Regions from separate parts of the Halanaerocella petrolearia genome, predicted to be linked through region 4. Evidence: riboswitches for the same ligand, from Rfam matches in the RefSeq annotation. Region 4 holds a riboswitch; each other region holds the start of a gene.
The links. A riboswitch is a leader RNA that binds a small molecule or an ion and turns the genes downstream of it on or off. The one in region 4 is predicted to bind cyclic di-GMP.

Region 1 (4,314 bases), on a different contig from region 4:
TATTTTAGGTCGGAGAAATGCTGGGAAATCAAGTCTGGTTAATGCCTTGACTAATCAAGAATTAGCTGTTGTTTCTGATGTAGCAGGAACTACTACTGATCCTGTTTATAAGTCGATGGAATTGCATCCTTTAGGGCCAGTAACAATGATCGATACAGCTGGAATTGATGATACTGGAGAATTAGGTGAATTACGGGTTAAGAAGACTAAAGAAGTCTTAAGTCGGACTGATTTGGCAGTTTTAGTAGTTGACCCTGAACAAGGAGTTGCTGACTATGAAAAGGATCTATTAGAAGAAGTAGAAGATAGAGAGATTCCTGTAGTAGGAGTCATCAATAAAGCAGATCAGGTAGATAATCTAGATGAGCAAGGATTAATGAAAGAGTTAGGTCTTAAGTTATTAACTGTTAGTGCTACCCAAGAGACTGGAATTGAAGAATTAAAGAAAGAGATTGTCTTTAATGCTCCAACAGAGTTTGAAGAACCTCATATTATTGGGGACTTAATTAACCCGCAAGATACAGTTGTCTTAGTGGTACCAATTGATAGTGCGGCACCTAAGGGGCGTTTGATTTTGCCACAGATGCAGACTTTACGTGATGCTTTAGATAATGATGCTCAAGCAATGGTTGTTAAGGATACTGAACTGAAGGGAGCATTAGCTGAGCTTAAGTCTAATCCAGAGCTTGTTGTAACTGATTCGCAAGCTTTTAAGGAGGTATCTGCTGATGTACCAGAAGAAATTGAGTTGACTGGTTTCTCTATTCTTTTTGCTCGGTATAAAGGTGACTTAGAGATTTATACTAAAGGTGTTAAAGGGATTGAAAGGTTGAGTTCTGGTGATAAAGTTTTAGTAGCTGAGTCTTGTACTCACCATCGCACTGCTGAGGATATAGGAACAGTTAAGATACCTAACTGGATAGAAGACTTTGTAGGTGATGAATTAGAATTTGATCATGTAGCTGGGAGAGAATTTCCTGATAAGATTGAAGAATATGATTTGATTGTCCAGTGTGGTGGTTGTATGACTAATAGAAAAGAGATTTTATATCGCTTAAAGAAGGCTGACAGTTTAGATATTCCAGTTGTTAATTATGGGATGTTGATTGCTCATGTCCATGGTATTTTAGACAGGGCGTTAGAGCCTTTTCCAACTGCTAAGGAGATCTGGGAACAAGAATAAGTAAGAAAAGGGATGATATAAGTGATTTATCTCGATAATGCAGCTACAAGTTGGCCTAAACCAGAAGAAGTCTATCAAGCAATGGATCAGTTTATGCGCCATAAAGCAGCAAACCCAGGTCGGGCTGGACATAAGATGGCAGCTCAAGCTGGTGAATTAGTCTGGCAGACAAGAAGGCTATTGGCTGAATTTTTAAATGCAGCTAGTAGTCAAGAGATTATTCTGACTAAGAATGCTACTGAGGCTTTGAATTTAGCTTTACAAGGCTACTTAGAAGAGGGAGATCATGTAGTAACGACTAGTTTGGCCCATAACTCTATCTTACGGCCATTGAAAGAATTAGAACCAAAGGTAGAAGTAACAATTATTGAAGCAGATAATTCAGGTCAGGTTGAGATAGAGCAGATTGAAGATAATTTACGGCAGAACACTAAGTTAGTAGCTGTAACTCATGCTTCTAATGTAACAGGTTTTTTATTACCTATAGCAGAAATAGGAGAGTTGTTGGAAGAAAAAAATATTAAACTATTAGTCGATGCAGCTCAGACAGCTGGTGTCTATCCTCTAGATGTGCAACAGATGAAGATTGATCTGCTAGCTTTTACTGGTCACAAGTCTTTATTTGGCCCGCCAGGTACAGGAGGATTATATTTAAATAATGGTATAGAACTCAATTCTTTATTATTTGGAGGTACTGGTAGTAACTCAGAGGATATTTATCAACCACGGATTAGACCAGATAGATATGAGAGTGGAACACCTAATACAGTTGGCTTAGCTGGTTTAAAGGCCGGAGTAGAGTTCATTCTAGAGGAAGGTTTAGATAATATTAGACAGCATGAGCAAGAACTATTAGATTATTTAGTTACTGAATTAGAAAAGATACCAGAAGTTACTTTATACCGACCAACTGATATAGATAAACAAGCTCCACTTCTGTCAGTCAACTTTGGTACTGAAGATTCAGGAGAAGTAGGATATATCTTAGATAAGGCTTTTGATATAGCAGTCAGAACTGGTCTACATTGTGCTCCCTTAGCTCATAGAAGTTTGGGTACTTTTGAACGTGGTACAGTTAGATTTAGTTTAGGTTATTTTAATACACTAGATGAGATAAAGGAAGTAATAGAAATTAGTAAAGAAATAGCTGCTGAAGTTTAGGAAGGGCCTTGGCCCTTCTTTTTTTAGAAATTAAGTAAAAAATAATATTTGGTTTAGGAAGGAAATTTCGATATTATATAGTATTATTGTAATGAGTAATGAAAGTTTAAATATTATGGTAATATTTTGAATGATTATAAAATTAGTAATTAAAAATAATCCTCGAGAGTGGCACACTTATTTAAAGATAAGGTCGCAAAGCTATGAGTCTACGGCATAATAATCATTATGCTAAGGCTGTCAGGCTATCGAAAGGAATATTGGTCTATATACCCTATTCCTTAATTTTAGCTTGAGAGGAATAGGTTTTTTTGATAGATAAACTATTTTTATTAAAATTTAATCCAAGGAATGATGTTAATTATGATAGGAACTGTAGTAAATACTATATCGATTATAATTGGTGGTGTCTTAGGTAGATCATTAGGAGATAAACTAAATGATTCTTTAAAGGATATTGTAATGCAAGGTTTAAGTTTAGCAGTTTTATTAATTGGATTACAGATGGCTTTAAAGGGGCAAGAAGTAATCTTAATTATTTTTAGTTTAGTAATTGGAGGATTAATTGGAGAATGGATAAAGATTGAAAAACGTTTAGAAGAGTTAGGTATCTGGCTAGAGAAGATATTTAATAATCAAGATGGAATTGTAGCTGGATTTGTTCAGTGTAGTTTAATCTATTGTATAGGTGCTATGTCAATTATGGGAGCAATTCAAGATGGTTTACAGAATGATCCATCTACTTTATATGCCAAATCATTGTTGGATGGTTTTTCGGCTATAGCCTTTTCTTCTACTTTGGGAGTAGGGGTTATATTATCAGCTGGATCTGTTTTCATCTACCAAGGTACAATTACTCTGTTAGCTAGTTGGTTAAAAGTTATTTTAACTCAGGCTGTGATAAACGAAATGACTGCTACTGGAGGCTTATTGATAGTTGCTATTGCTTTTAATATGTTAGGGATAACTGAAATAAAAGTAGGTAATTTATTACCAGCTATTTTAGTAAGTATTATATTAGGAACATTTATTATTTAGTTATGAGCTGTGAGCCATGAGTTAAGCCAAAACCAAAAAATAAATTTATTTCAAATTTCTTAAGATTTGTACATTGTCAATTGTAAACTATCAACTATATAGGAAAGGAGGAAGAAAATGAATACTGATAATCAGAAAGAAGAAATTACTTTTAAGTTTATACCTCATACTTCACAAGGGATATTTACTCTTCGTCTTTCTAAAAAGTTTATTAAAGTTACTCTTACATTCATGTTAATAGGATTATTGACTTTAGTAGGGGGATTATATTATTATCATAAACAATATAATCTTTCTCTAAAGAGAATAAAGCAGTATATACCTTTGAAAGAAAAAAACAAAGAATTAAGAAAGAGTAATAATCATCTACATCAAAAACTAGCAAAATTATCGAAACAAACTGAAAAGATCAAACAAGAGTTTAATAGGCTAAAAAAGGAAAATCAGAAGATTAGACAGTTAGTTGATTTTAAAGACCAGCTTAATAGCCAAGCTAAAGCTGAAACTGTTTCAGTTAGGACAGTAAGTTATAATTCAAATCAGAATTCAATTAAAAGAGCTGAAGATAACTTGCAATTATTAAAAGAGGCCTTACCACAAGGGGAGAAGAATGTATCTCAGCTTAAAGAAGAAGTAGTAGAGTATAAAGATTATCTAGTTTCTAAACCACATGGATGGCCAATAAAAGGTGATAAAGGAAGAATTACTTCTGCTTTTGGTTATCGTCATCATCCAGTTCTTAATAAACGTGTTTTTCATGATGGATTGGATATTGGAATCTGGTATAACCATAAAGTAGTTGCTACAGGAAAGGGAAAAGTTATATTTGCTGGGAAGAAATCTGGATATGGAAATGCAGTAGTAATTGCTCATGGATACAACTATCGTACTCTATATGGACATAATAAAAGATTATTGGTCAAGGCTGGAGA
Region 2 (4,314 bases), on a different contig from region 4:
TTCAATATTCCTGCGATAGAAATCTGCTTACTAAATAATACTAAAGGAACTACCCCCATTATAATAGCTATTGGTATCAAATATCTAGTATTGTTTTTCTTCTTTAACTTCATTCTACTCACACTTCCTAATATAAAAATAATCTAAGGTACCAATTAATAATCTGATTCCCCCATAGAATCATTATTAAACTACCTAAGGCAATAAAAGGGCCAAAAGGAAGTCGACTTCCCCATTCTTTAGCTCCACTACTTAATAAAAACAAAGCTATAATTGAACCAATAAAAGCACCAATAAAAATAGCTACTAAAGAATATAATCCTCCTATAAAGCTACCTACCATTGCTATTAACTTAACATCACCTAATCCCATACCACCTTTAGTAATAAATATAATCAATAATAAAAAAATAGCTGGAATAACTATACCACTTAATGAACTCTTAAAGTTAAGTTGGCCCGTTAATAAACTACTACCTAACCCTGATACAATACCTAAGTAAGTAAGTTGATTAGGAATGATCTGATATTTAAAATCAATAAAACTAGCCACTATTAATAAAGAGATCAACCACACATAAAGAAAAAATTCTATAGTAAAATAATACTGTTTATATAAAGTAAAAAAAAGTAGACCTGTTACTAGTTCTACTATTGGATACTGGTATGATATTTTCCTCCCACAATAACGACAACTGCTTTTTGTTAAAATAAAACTTAGCACTGGTATTAAATCAATAGGTTGGAGTTTAGTTTCACAACTTGGACAATAAGATCTAGAAAAAACAATCGGTTCTTTCTTTGGTAGCCGATAAATTACTACATTCAAGAAACTACCGATTATTAAACCAAAGGTAAATATTATAACTCCTAATGACATACTTATTTTCACCTGCTCTAAATTACTTATTTGTAAAAAGTCGCATTGTTTTTCTTATTTAAACCTAAAACCTTTTAAAAATAAAAAGATTATTTTAGTAAAGATGTTTCTTAAATTTTAATTGGTCTTAATCTTAACTGTAAACTGTAAATTGCAAACTGTAAACTGAAAAGAGTAATATGAGAATCAGCACCAAAAACGGTGCTGAAAAATGACTACTATTCACTTATACCTCCAGGTGTAACAGTTATTTTATCATTATTATTAACAGTATCGTCATCATTAATATCTACATCTACTTCATACTCAATTGTATAGGAAGAACCAGAAGTAGAGTAACCGCTACCTGTACTATACTTATTAGTATCCACATTTGTAATATAGTCGTTAATATCACTTAAACTTGCTGGATATTCACCCTCTTCCGCATTATACATCTCTAAACCTGCCTGAATATTTCTTAGATCACTTTTTACAGCAGCTATATCTGCTTTATCTCTTACTCCACCAAATTGCGGAATAGCAATTCCTGCTAAAGTTCCAATTACAGCAATTACAATCATCAACTCAATTAAAGTAAAACCTTCTTCTCTAGTTGCTAAAGTCTTAAACTGATCTCTTAATTTTTTTATCACTATAAATCCTCCTTTATATGAAAATACATTATATTACTTCTATAATTGATTAATAAAATCCTGCTTAACATAAATTAAAATGAACCCATTTCCATATTTTATACATATAATGAAATATTAGGATAGAGGCTAGGTTTTTAAACACTCTCACATAACCTCATTTTTATAAATTTGACTTTACTAATACTGATTCCTTACACTGACACTACATCATTTATAAATAACAAAAAACCGCCCTATAATCTTAAAAATTAATTTAAGATAGGACGGTTTCACCAATAGCTCAGTATAACCTAGGTGACCAGATATAAGTCATACTTCATTGCTTCCTATATTAAGAAATTCTTTAATTATACATATATTCCTTTTGGATTAATATATCATTAATACCAAATTATATCAAGTATTTTTATAATACTAAATTGCTTTAAACACTTTGAATCAGACCAAACATAGGTAACATAATTGAAAGTACTATACCTCCAATTATTATTCCCAATACTACAATTAAAGCTGGCTCAACTAATGAAATAATACTATCGACTTTATATTCAACCTCTTGTTCATAAAAATCAGCTAACTTATTAAGCATCTCTTCTAGATTTCCTGTCTCTTCTCCAATTTCTATCATCTGTAGTGCCATTTCAGGAAAGGTATCATCTTCACTTAAAGGCAAAGTAATACTTTCTCCTTCACTAATACTTTGTCGAGCAGATGCCAATTTATCAGCTATAACTTGATTAGAGACAACCTTACTTACTACTTCAAGTCCTTCTAAAATTGATATTCCACTATTAATTAAAATAGATAAGGTTCTACTTATTCTAGCCACTGATACTTTAACCACTAAATCACCCCATAAAGGTAACTTAAGTAGTATTCCATCTATCTTTCTTTTCCCTTGGTCAGTCTGATAATAATAATAGATACTAACAATTATGACAACTAAAACCAAAATAAATAAATACCAATAGCTTGAAACTAAACTACTACCATATAATAATAATCTAGTTAATAAGGGTAATTCAATATCCATACTAGAAAAGACATCTACAAAAGTAGGTAATACTACTGTAATTAAAAAAAAGACTACTCCTAAAGCTACCAAGGTGATTACTATAGGATAAACTAACGCAGAGGTTATTTTCTGCTTTAAATCATTCTCCTTTTCAAAATACTGAGCCAACTCCTCTAAAACACCATCTAATATACCACCAGTTTCTCCTGCTTCTACCATAGTAATAAATAATTTAGGAAAGACTTTATCTTCCTTTATCATTGCTTCTGATAAGGTCATACCACTCTCTACCCTTTCTCTAATAGCAATAATAGAGTCCTTTAATTTAGAAGCAACTACCTGCTCCGATAAAATATTGAGTGTTCTAACTAATGAAAGTCCTGAATTAATCATAGTAGCAAATTGTCTACTAAATAAAGCTAACTCTTCTACACTAGCTTTTTTCCAAGTTAAAAATTCAAAATTAAAATCAAAATTAGAAGTTTCTTCTTCAATTGAAGTAATATAATAACCTTGCTCTCTTAATTGATTAACTGCTATCTTCTTACTTTCAGCTTCTATATTTCCTTCAGTTAACTCTCCTTGTCTATTACGAGCTTTATAGTGAAAAATATGATCTATAACTAGCCACTCCTTTCTAAATTAGATTCTTAAGAGTCTCTATATTATTAGATTTATTTAAAGCTGTTTGACGCTTAATCTTTCCTTGTCTATATAAATCACGTAATGAATAATCCATAGTATGCATCCCCTTGTCTCTACCAGTCTGCATTACTGACTCTAATTGATGGCTTTTACCTTCACGAATTAGATTCTTAACTGCTGAATTTACTACTAACAACTCTGTAGCTGCTACTCTATCTAAACCGTCAATTGTAGAAATTAACTGTTGTGATAAAACTCCTTGTAAAATTAAAGACAGCTGTGTCCTAATCTGAGCTTGTTGGTGCGGCGGAAAAACATTAATAATTCGATCAATAGTTTCAGCTGCTCCATTAGTATGTAGAGTTGCTAAGACTAGATGACCAGTCTCTGCTGCTGTAATAGCAGTTGAGATAGTCTCTAAATCTCTCATTTCACCTACTAAAATAATATCTGGATCTTGTCTTAAGGCAGCACGTAATCCAGTTGCAAATTCTGCTGTATCTTTACCTACAGCTCGCTGATTAATAATTGATTTCTTATGTTGATGAACATACTCAATTGGATCTTCTAACGTTATAATATGCTTATCCTTCTGCTGATTAACTAAATCAAGCATAGCAGCTAAAGTAGTTGACTTCCCACTTCCAGTTGGTCCTGTAACTAAAAATAAGCCTCGAGGCTGTAAAGCCAACTCTTTTAATTTAGTTGGTAATCCTAGATCATCTAACTTAGGAATTTCAGTCGGAATTATCCGTAATACTAAAGCAGGATTTGCTTGCTGCTGAAAAGCATTAACTCTAAAACGATAATCACGCCACTGATAAGCAAAATCAACCTCTCCTTCTTCTTTAAGTATCTTCGCTTCTTCCTGATCTACCATATCAGCAATCATTCCTCTAAGTTCCTCTTTAGTAATTTTCTCAGTTCCTATCTTTTCTAACCTACCATTGACTCTAACTATAGGTTCTGCTCCTACAGTTAGATGAATATCTGATGCTTCTAATTTAATTCCTTGGCTTAATAGCTCAACTAGCTCCATTATTACCACTCCTTAAAAATTAACCTTTGTAACTCGCATAGCCTCTTTTAGCGTAGTTATTCCCTGACTTACTTTCTGTAAACCACTAGATTCTAAA
Region 3 (4,314 bases), 190 kb from region 4:
ATCCCGTGCCATCCCACCACTCATGGTGACTTAAAATACTCTCAGAAATATCTGCCAATTCAGGTGATGATTTAGCAATTTGACTTCCTATTTCACTATGTCTCTTCATTTCTTCCCATTCTTCTTTGATCAAAGGAGTTGGCTTATTAAGTATCTCTTCTGAAATACCTACTTTGCCTAAATCATGTAGTTCGGCTAATAGACTCAAATCAGTCAATTTAGCATCAGATAAATTTAGCTTTTTACCTATTTTTAAGGCAAGTTTTTTCAGCCTATTACCATGTTCTACAGTTTCATTAGTTTTTTCTTTTAATGTTCTTAATAAAGAAGAGAGAACACTATTATGAAAACTCTTACTTTCAGTCAACTTCATCTTATACATCCAATCTTCTGCTTCTTTAAAAATATCATCAATATCTTCAGTAACTTTTCTCTTAGTAGCATAACCTAAACTAATACTAATCTCTAATAATTCTATATTTTGTTCTTCGCAGTTTTCCTTTATTCTAGAATATACTTTTTTAGTATTCTTCTTATTAGTTTTAGGTAATAAGACTACAAATTCATCTCCACCCCAACGTACAACGATATCATCTTCTCGACAAGAATCCTTTATTACTTGAGCCGCTTCAGATAATAATTTATCTCCTAATTGATGACCAAAAGCATCATTAGTTAATTTTAGGCCGTTAATATCTCCTACAATAATACTTAATGGTAACTGATTCTGCTGATCTAATAAATCAAGTTGCTCTTCTAAATATCTTCTATTGTATAGACCAGTTAAACTGTCGTGATAATTCAAATATTCAATCTCTTCTTTAGTCTTTCTCTCTTCAGTTATATCTTTAGCAGTACAGATTAAAGATTCAACTTCATTATCTTTATTTAACTTAGGAACTTTACTAATTAACAATACTCTCTCTTTTCCATGCTGATTTTTAATAGAATACTCAAACTCCTCTTTCTCTTGTTTGCTAAAAACCTTTTTATTATTAGTAATATACTCTTCAGCTACTTGCTGATCAAATAAATCTTCTATATTTGTATTTCTAATATCTTCTTTTTCTAAACCTAAAAAATCAGCATGGGCTTGATTCACTTCTCCATATAGATTAGCATCTTTTAAATACCAAATCTGAGTCTCACTATTATCCAATAACATCTTCTGTTTCATATAAAGGTCTTGATATTTATCCTTACTTCTTTTTAACTTATTCTGAAGATCAATTTTCAAACTATGAGTAATATAAGATAATAAACTAGTTAATATAGTAAATATAATAAATATTATTTTACTTATAGATGGGTTAACAGTAAATAAGAGCGACAAGATAACTAAAGAAATTATAATCAAATTATAATTTCTTAACTGGGGAGTTGTTTTAAATATAAAATTTGTAACTATAATCACTACCAAGATACCAATAGCATAATTAATTGAATAATTATTTAAGTAAGCAAAATAAATAAGATGAATATTAATAGTATATAACACGAAATAAATAATAGTTACTAAATTATTTCTTATCTTCTCACTTATAAAAGATAAAATAAAAAATATCAGAAGTATAACTGCTATAACTAACCTATGCTTAAAAGAAAAAGGATCAATGGCATGATTACTTAGCTTATATATTATTCCAAATGACAGATACAAAAACATAACAATTATTAAAAACCCTCGATAGGCTACTACCTCATAATCTTCATTAAAGAATCTTTTCATAAAATTTATCAATTTAGCCTACACCAACTTTCTTATTATTCAACTAAATATAAAACCCACCTTATTTAAAAATAAGGTGGGTTCACCACTAGCTCCATATAATCCAGGTGACCAATTACAGATTATACTTCACAGCTCTTAATAAATATACATTTTTATTAAAATCACTAATTTAAACTACATTATAATACATACCCTGTAAAATAATTTTAATATAAGACCATAATTTCCTCCTTAAAATTAAATTTTCTCATAAAATTATGTAAATTAAAAAAACTATGTTATAATATTTAAGGAAGGTATAGATAATTATACTATAATTTAATATCTTTGTCGTTAAGTGTGATTTATATCATATTAAATTACAACAAATTATCTTACAATAAAGATAGAATTAAGATTTAAAAATAATAAAGGAGGGATTGTTTATGTCAATGTTTTGTTATCAATGTCAAGAAACAGCAGGAGGCAAAGCTTGTACAGTTAAAGGAGTCTGTGGAAAAGAAGATACAACAGCTAACTTACAAGACCTTTTAATCTATTTACTAAAAGGAGTTTCTACTTATAGTACTAAAGCTAAAGATTTAGGAGTTGCAACGCCTGACATAGATAAGTTTGTCATGAAGAGCTTATTCATGACTATTACTAATGCCAATTTTGATAATGATGCCTTTGTAGAACAGATTAAAGAGGCATTAGAAGTAAGAGCTAAAGCTAAAAAGAAAGCAAAAGAAGCAGGAGCAGAATTTAATGATCTATTTGCAGGAGCTACTTGGACTGCAGGTACTAAAGAAGAATTTATTGCTAAAGGTGAAGAGGTTGGCGTGCTAGATACGGAAGATGAAGATGTTAGATCTTTAAGAGAACTTATTACTTATGGTGTTAAAGGAATGGCTGCTTATGCTGAACATAGCTATAACTTAGATTATGAAAGCCAAGAAGTCTATGACTTTATGCAAGAAGCTTTAGCAGCTACAACTGATGATAGTCTGTCAGCTGATGACTTAGTAAACTTAGCTATGCAGACAGGTGAACATGGTGTTCAGGCTATGGCTCAATTAGATCAAGCCAATACAGACACGTATGGTAATCCTGAAATTACAGAAGTAAATATTGGTACTAAAGATAATCCAGCCATCCTAATTAGTGGTCACGATCTAAAGGATATGGAACAATTACTAGAACAGACTGAAGGTACTGGAGTAGATATTTATACTCATTCTGAAATGTTACCAGCTAACTATTATCCTGCCTTCAAAAAGTATGATCACTTTGTAGGTAATTATGGTAATGCTTGGTGGCAACAGAAAGAGGAGTTCGAAAGTTTCAACGGGCCAATTCTATTTACAACTAACTGTATCGTGCCTCCAAAAGATGATGCTAGCTACAGTGATAAGATCTTCACTACAGGTTCAGCTGGTCTAGATGTAGCTACTCATATTGAAGCAGATAAAGACGGAAATAAAGACTTTAGCCAGCTTATCGAAGTAGCTAAAGAATGTGACGCTCCAGAGCAGATTGAAGACGGTACAATAGTTGGTGGCTTTGCTCATAACCAGGTCTTAGATCTAGCAGATAAAGTAATTGAGGCTGTCAAAGAAGGTGCTATTAAGCAGTTCTTCGTGATGGCAGGTTGTGACGGAAGAATGAATAGTAGAGATTATTATACTGAATTTGCTAAAGAACTACCTGAAGATACAGTAATCTTAACAGCAGGATGTGCTAAATATAAATATAATAAGCTAGACTTAGGCGACATTGGAGGTATTCCAAGAGTCTTAGATGCGGGACAATGTAATGACTCTTATTCTCTAGTAGTTATTGCCCAGGAGTTAGCTAAAGCCTTTGAACTAGAAGATATCAACGATCTACCTATCTCTTATAATATTGCTTGGTATGAACAGAAAGCAGTAATTGTACTACTAGCATTATTATATCTAGGTGTTAAGGATATTCACTTAGGGCCAACATTACCAGCCTTCTTATCTGACAATGTAGCTAATGTATTAGTCGATAAGTTTGGAATTGCAGGTATTGATAATGTTGAAGATGACATTGAACAATTTATGGCTTAAAGCTTAATTAATAAAAAAAAGCTGGCTCCTTAAAGGGCCAGCTTTTTTTATATTACAACTTATTAATTTTTAGTGAAACTTAATCATATACTGTGTCATTACTCATACTCAATTGTCTCCTTAGGACAAACTGAAATACACTGCTCACACTGAATACATTCGTCTTGGTCTATTTCATGCTGTCCGCCCTGTTCTCCAGAGATAGCATCAACAGGACATTCATTAGTACAAAGTGTACAACCTACACATTCATCACCGATTACAATCTGACTTCCTTTATCAGCATCTTTAGTTGGATTATCCTCTACTTCAAATGGAGTATCTACCATAGCATCAGTAGGACAGACCTCTACACATTGACCACAACCAATACATTCTTCTGCATCAACAACTGGTAGGTTATCTTCCATTTCAATAGCATCTACAGGACATTTTTTAGCACATAGAGTACAGCCAATACAACCAACTTCACAGTCATCTTTAACTTCTCCACCTTGTAAGACTGATTTA
Region 4 (4,314 bases):
TACTAAAAGAAGAAGAGGCTCAGAAGTTAATTGATATGGATAAAGTTAGTCGGCAAGCAATTAAACGAGTAGAAGAATCAGGGATAATCTTTTTAGATGAAATTGATAAGATAGCTGGTAAAGAAGCAGGATCTAATCCAGATGTATCTCGAGAAGGGGTACAAAGAGATATCTTACCAATTGTAGAAGGTTCAACAGTCAATACAAAATATGGCTCAGTTAAGACAGACCATATTTTATTTATTGCAGCTGGTGCTTTTCATGTATCTAATCCAACTGATTTAATCCCTGAATTACAAGGTCGATTCCCAATTAGAGTCGAATTAAATAGTCTATCTAAAGATAACTTTAAAGAAATTTTAATTGAACCCGAACATGCTTTGACAAAACAATATAAAGCATTATTGGCTACTGAAGATTTAGAAATTGAATTTACTGAAGAAGCAATTGATGAATTGGCTGAGATTGCTTATCAAGTTAATGAACAGACAGAAAATATAGGAGCTCGAAGATTGCATACTATTGTAGAGAAACTATTAGAGGAACTTTCTTTTACAGCTCCAGAACTTAAGAAGGATAGAATTGAAATCAATCGTCAATATGTAAAAGATAGATTAGATGATCTAGTTAAAGATAAAGATTTAAGTAAATATATTCTCTAAGTTCTTTATAATCTGAAATAAAAATTAAATTTAGATATAATTATTTAAGTTATTCTAGGTTTTGATATACTGGGCTGACTGACAAAACAGTTAGTTATTAAGGAGGACATATTGATGGAACAATTACTTACTAAAACACGTAAGATAAATAGATTAATTCAGCGCTCTGCTGGTCATCCAGTTGATTTTGCAGAAATGGCTAAAGTGTTAAGAGAAACTATTAGAGCTAATGTTTATTTAGTAGACCAAGGTGGAGAAATTTTAGGACATAACTTGGTAGATGAATTTGAATGTGACCTAATGTTAAAAGAGGTAATTAACCAGAATAAATTTCCTAGAGAATATAATGACTGGTTATTAGGAATCTATCATACTCAATCTAATTATGAGCAAAAACATGGTTCATGTGTCTTTAAAGAGGCTAAAGATTGTTTATTTAAGCATAAACTAACGACTATTGTACCAATTAATGGTGGAGGAGAAAGATTGGGTACTTTGATTTTAGCTAGATTTGATAAAGAGTTTGAATCTAGTGATTTATTATTAGCTGAATATGCAGCTACTGTAGTTGGTATGGAGATTTTAAGATTAAAGAGTAAAGAAAGAGAGAAAGCAGCTCGTAAAAAAGCAGCAGTTCAGATCGCTATAGATACTTTATCTTATTCTGAATTAGAGGCTGTAGAGCATATTTTTGAAGAACTTGATGGCACAGAGGGTTTACTGGTAGCTAGTAAAATTGCAGATAGAGTAGGCATTACTCGTTCAGTAATTGTTAATGCTCTTCGTAAGTTTGAAAGTGCAGGAGTAATTAAGTCTAAGTCATTAGGTATGAAAGGAACACATATTAAAGTATTAAATGATTATTTACTAGACGAGTTAAAGAAATTAAATTAGCTTTACAGGTGTGGGTTGCCCACACCTGTTTTTTAATTTGTAAGATAAATATATCATATCATTGTAAATGAAACACTTATCGAAGGGTAGAGTCGCAAAGATGGCATAATTGCGTCAGACTACTAAATAGAGTATATGCCCCCCTATACCTTTTATAAGGGGGTTATTGTTTTAAGTGATTCTTTGGATAATGTTTTAAAGTAAAATTATAGATTAGACAAAATCATACATAATTGCAGTAATAATCATTTTTTTATCTATAATATAAGATAATTTTTTAAAAATGCAGGAATATTGGAAATAGGTATTGAATTAATAAAAGGTAGCAGTAGCTTTTCAGAAAGAAGTTCTTAAACAAAGATATTTAAATGGATGGATATTAAAGTAAAAAATAAATATATTACATCCTCGTAAATGGCACACTTATCGAAAGGTAGGGTCGCAAAGCTTTTGAGTCTATGGCGTAATTGCTAAGACCGTCAGGTTACCAAATGGAGTATATGAAACCCCTATATCTTTTTATGAGGATAGGGGTTATTGTTTTATTATGTAATTTTTTAGGGTAATATTCCAAATTAATATTGAAAATGATGCATAATAAGATATAATTATACATAATTGGGATAACAACTATTTTTTTCCTATAATACAAGATTAGTTTCTTAAAAATTGCAGGAATATTATAAATATATATTGAAGTTTTAAAAAGGGATAGTAATTTAAAGGGAGGTTTCAGATGAAGTTGTTTGATCAAAACTTTAGTGTGTTACAAAAATCATTAGATGGTTTACAAAAAAGACATAAAACAATTGCTAATAATATCTCTAATGCTGATACTCCAGGTTATAAGAGAAAAGGAGTCAGCTTTAAAGGTCAATTGAATAAAGTATTGAATCAAGACTATGATTTGGAAGTAACTAATAAAAGACATATATCTTTAAATAGCAGGAGTTTAGAGTCTGTAAAGCCTAAGATGTATACAGAAGAAGATACCAAGGTCAGAAGTGATGGTAATAACGTTAGTATAGATGCTGAAATGTCTAAGTTAGCTAAGACTAATTTAGAATATCAAGCTGTTACTAAGCAACTGGCTAATAAATTTCGCCGAATAGAGAATGTAATTAAAAAGGGAGGTAAATAGTAATGTCAATGTTTAAAGGGATTGGTATTAGTGCCTCAGGTTTGACAGCTCAAAGATTAAGAATGAATACTATTTCAAGTAATATTGCTAATGCTAATACAACTCGTACAGAAGATGGTGGCCCTTACCGTCGTAAGATGCCTGTCTTTAAAGCGAGATTACAAGAAGAATTAGCATCTAAAGAAGAGAATGTAAATGGAGTAGAGGTGACTAATATAGAAGAGAGTAATAAACCACCTAAGTTAGTTTATAAACCTGAACATCCAGATGCTAATGAAGCTGGTTATGTAAAGATGCCTAATGTAAATGTTGTATCAGAGATGACAGATATGATGTCAGCTACTAGGTCTTATGAGGCAAATGTAACTGCTTTGAATTCAGCTAAAAAAATGGCTAAGAGTGCACTTGAACTTGGATAAAGGAGGGGTATAAATGAAAGTTGACAAGCTGTCTAATTCTAATTTGATGAAAATAAATCAGAAATTATCTGATAGTAGTGAAGAAAAGAAAAATAAAACTTCTTTTACTAATATGTTAAAACAATCCCTACAAAAGACGAATAATCTACAACATCAAGCCAATCAAGCCAGTCAAGATTTGGCTTTAGGAAAAGCTGATAGTGTTCATGAAGTAATGATAGCTGCTCAAAAAGCTAAAATATCTTTAGATTTAACAACAGAAGTAAGAAATAAAGTAGTTGATGCCTACAAGGAGATTATGAGGATACAAGTCTGATGGGATGGTCACTAGGATTGAGGTGTAAATATGGTTGAAAGTTTTGCAGAGCTAAAAGAGCAGTTTTTAAAATTATGGACAGGGTTAGATAAGAAAACTAAGATTATAATTGGCGCTTCAATTATTGCTACTATTATTGCTATATTTATTTTGGTTAATTGGGCTAGTCAGCCTGAATATAAGGTATTATTTAATAATTTATCTAATAAAGATGCTGGAGTAATAGTTGAAAAGCTAAAGGAAAAACAGGTTTCATATAAATTAGAAAATAAAGGTTCTGTTATTTTAGTACCTAGCCAAAAAGCCCATCAACTTAGGTTAGAATTAGCTGGAGATGGATTACCGACTGGCGGAGTAACTGGTTTTGAGCTTTTTGATCAGACCCAGATAGGAACTACTGACTTTCAACAGAAAGTTAATTATAATCGAGCCTTATCTGGTGAACTATCAAGGACTATTAAACAATTTGAGAATATTAGTTATGCTAGGGTGCAGATTACTCCGGCTCAAAATAGTATTTATAAAGAACAGTCCAAACCAGCTAAAGCTTCTGTATTTCTAAAATTAAATGGATACCAAGACATTAGTAAGAATCAAGTACAGTCGATTGCTAATTTAGTAGCTAGTAGTGTTAAAGGCTTAAAGGCTAATAAAGTAACTATTGTTGATACAGCAGGTAATTTACTGTCTGCTAAATTAGATAATCAAGATGAAAGCTCAAAATCTAATTATGACCAGTTAGAAACTCAAGATAAATTTGAAGAAGAGATAGAACAAGATTTAAATGTAATGTTGACTAAAGTGTTAGGAATAAATAATTTTGTAGTTAAAGTTAATGCTAAACTTAATTTTGATCAACGTAGCATAAATAAAACAGAGTAT

Region 1: it holds a riboswitch for cyclic di-GMP, as region 4 does, so the genes downstream of both, ACYQ39_RS07925 (DUF554 domain-containing protein) here and flgB (flagellar basal body rod protein FlgB) in region 4, are expected to answer to the same signal.
Region 2: it holds a riboswitch for cyclic di-GMP, as region 4 does, so the genes downstream of both, ACYQ39_RS11670 (type IV pilin protein) here and flgB (flagellar basal body rod protein FlgB) in region 4, are expected to answer to the same signal.
Region 3: it holds a riboswitch for cyclic di-GMP, as region 4 does, so the genes downstream of both, ACYQ39_RS04945 (diguanylate cyclase) here and flgB (flagellar basal body rod protein FlgB) in region 4, are expected to answer to the same signal.

Annotation. Positions count from the first base shown of each region.
Region 1 is NZ_BAAHXW010000002.1:136,126-140,439, reverse strand. It holds gene hydF ([FeFe] hydrogenase H-cluster maturation GTPase HydF) at 1-1,183, shown strand, start outside; gene ACYQ39_RS07930 (aminotransferase class V-fold PLP-dependent enzyme) at 1,205-2,344, shown strand; cyclic di-GMP riboswitch class I at 2,505-2,597, shown strand; gene ACYQ39_RS07925 (DUF554 domain-containing protein) at 2,708-3,382, shown strand; gene ACYQ39_RS07920 (M23 family metallopeptidase) at 3,500-4,314, shown strand, end outside.
Region 2 is NZ_BAAHXW010000002.1:875,614-879,927, reverse strand. It holds gene ACYQ39_RS11680 (O-antigen ligase family protein) at 1-113, opposite strand, end outside; gene ACYQ39_RS11675 (prepilin peptidase) at 128-880, opposite strand; gene ACYQ39_RS11670 (type IV pilin protein) at 1,099-1,515, opposite strand; cyclic di-GMP riboswitch class II at 1,771-1,854, opposite strand; gene ACYQ39_RS11665 (type II secretion system F family protein) at 1,943-3,094, opposite strand; gene ACYQ39_RS11660 (type IV pilus twitching motility protein PilT) at 3,171-4,217, opposite strand; gene pilB (type IV-A pilus assembly ATPase PilB) at 4,230-4,314, opposite strand, start outside.
Region 3 is NZ_BAAHXW010000001.1:965,086-969,399, forward strand. It holds gene ACYQ39_RS04945 (diguanylate cyclase) at 1-1,741, opposite strand, end outside; cyclic di-GMP riboswitch class II at 1,795-1,878, opposite strand; gene hcp (hydroxylamine reductase) at 2,158-3,804, shown strand; gene ACYQ39_RS04955 (RnfABCDGE type electron transport complex subunit B) at 3,903-4,314, opposite strand, start outside.
Region 4 is NZ_BAAHXW010000001.1:774,906-779,219, reverse strand. It holds gene hslU (ATP-dependent protease ATPase subunit HslU) at 1-662, shown strand, start outside; gene codY (GTP-sensing pleiotropic transcriptional regulator CodY) at 777-1,556, shown strand; cyclic di-GMP riboswitch class I at 1,963-2,048, shown strand; gene flgB (flagellar basal body rod protein FlgB) at 2,293-2,697, shown strand; gene flgC (flagellar basal body rod protein FlgC) at 2,700-3,116, shown strand; gene fliE (flagellar hook-basal body complex protein FliE) at 3,130-3,432, shown strand; gene fliF (flagellar basal-body MS-ring/collar protein FliF) at 3,463-4,314, shown strand, end outside.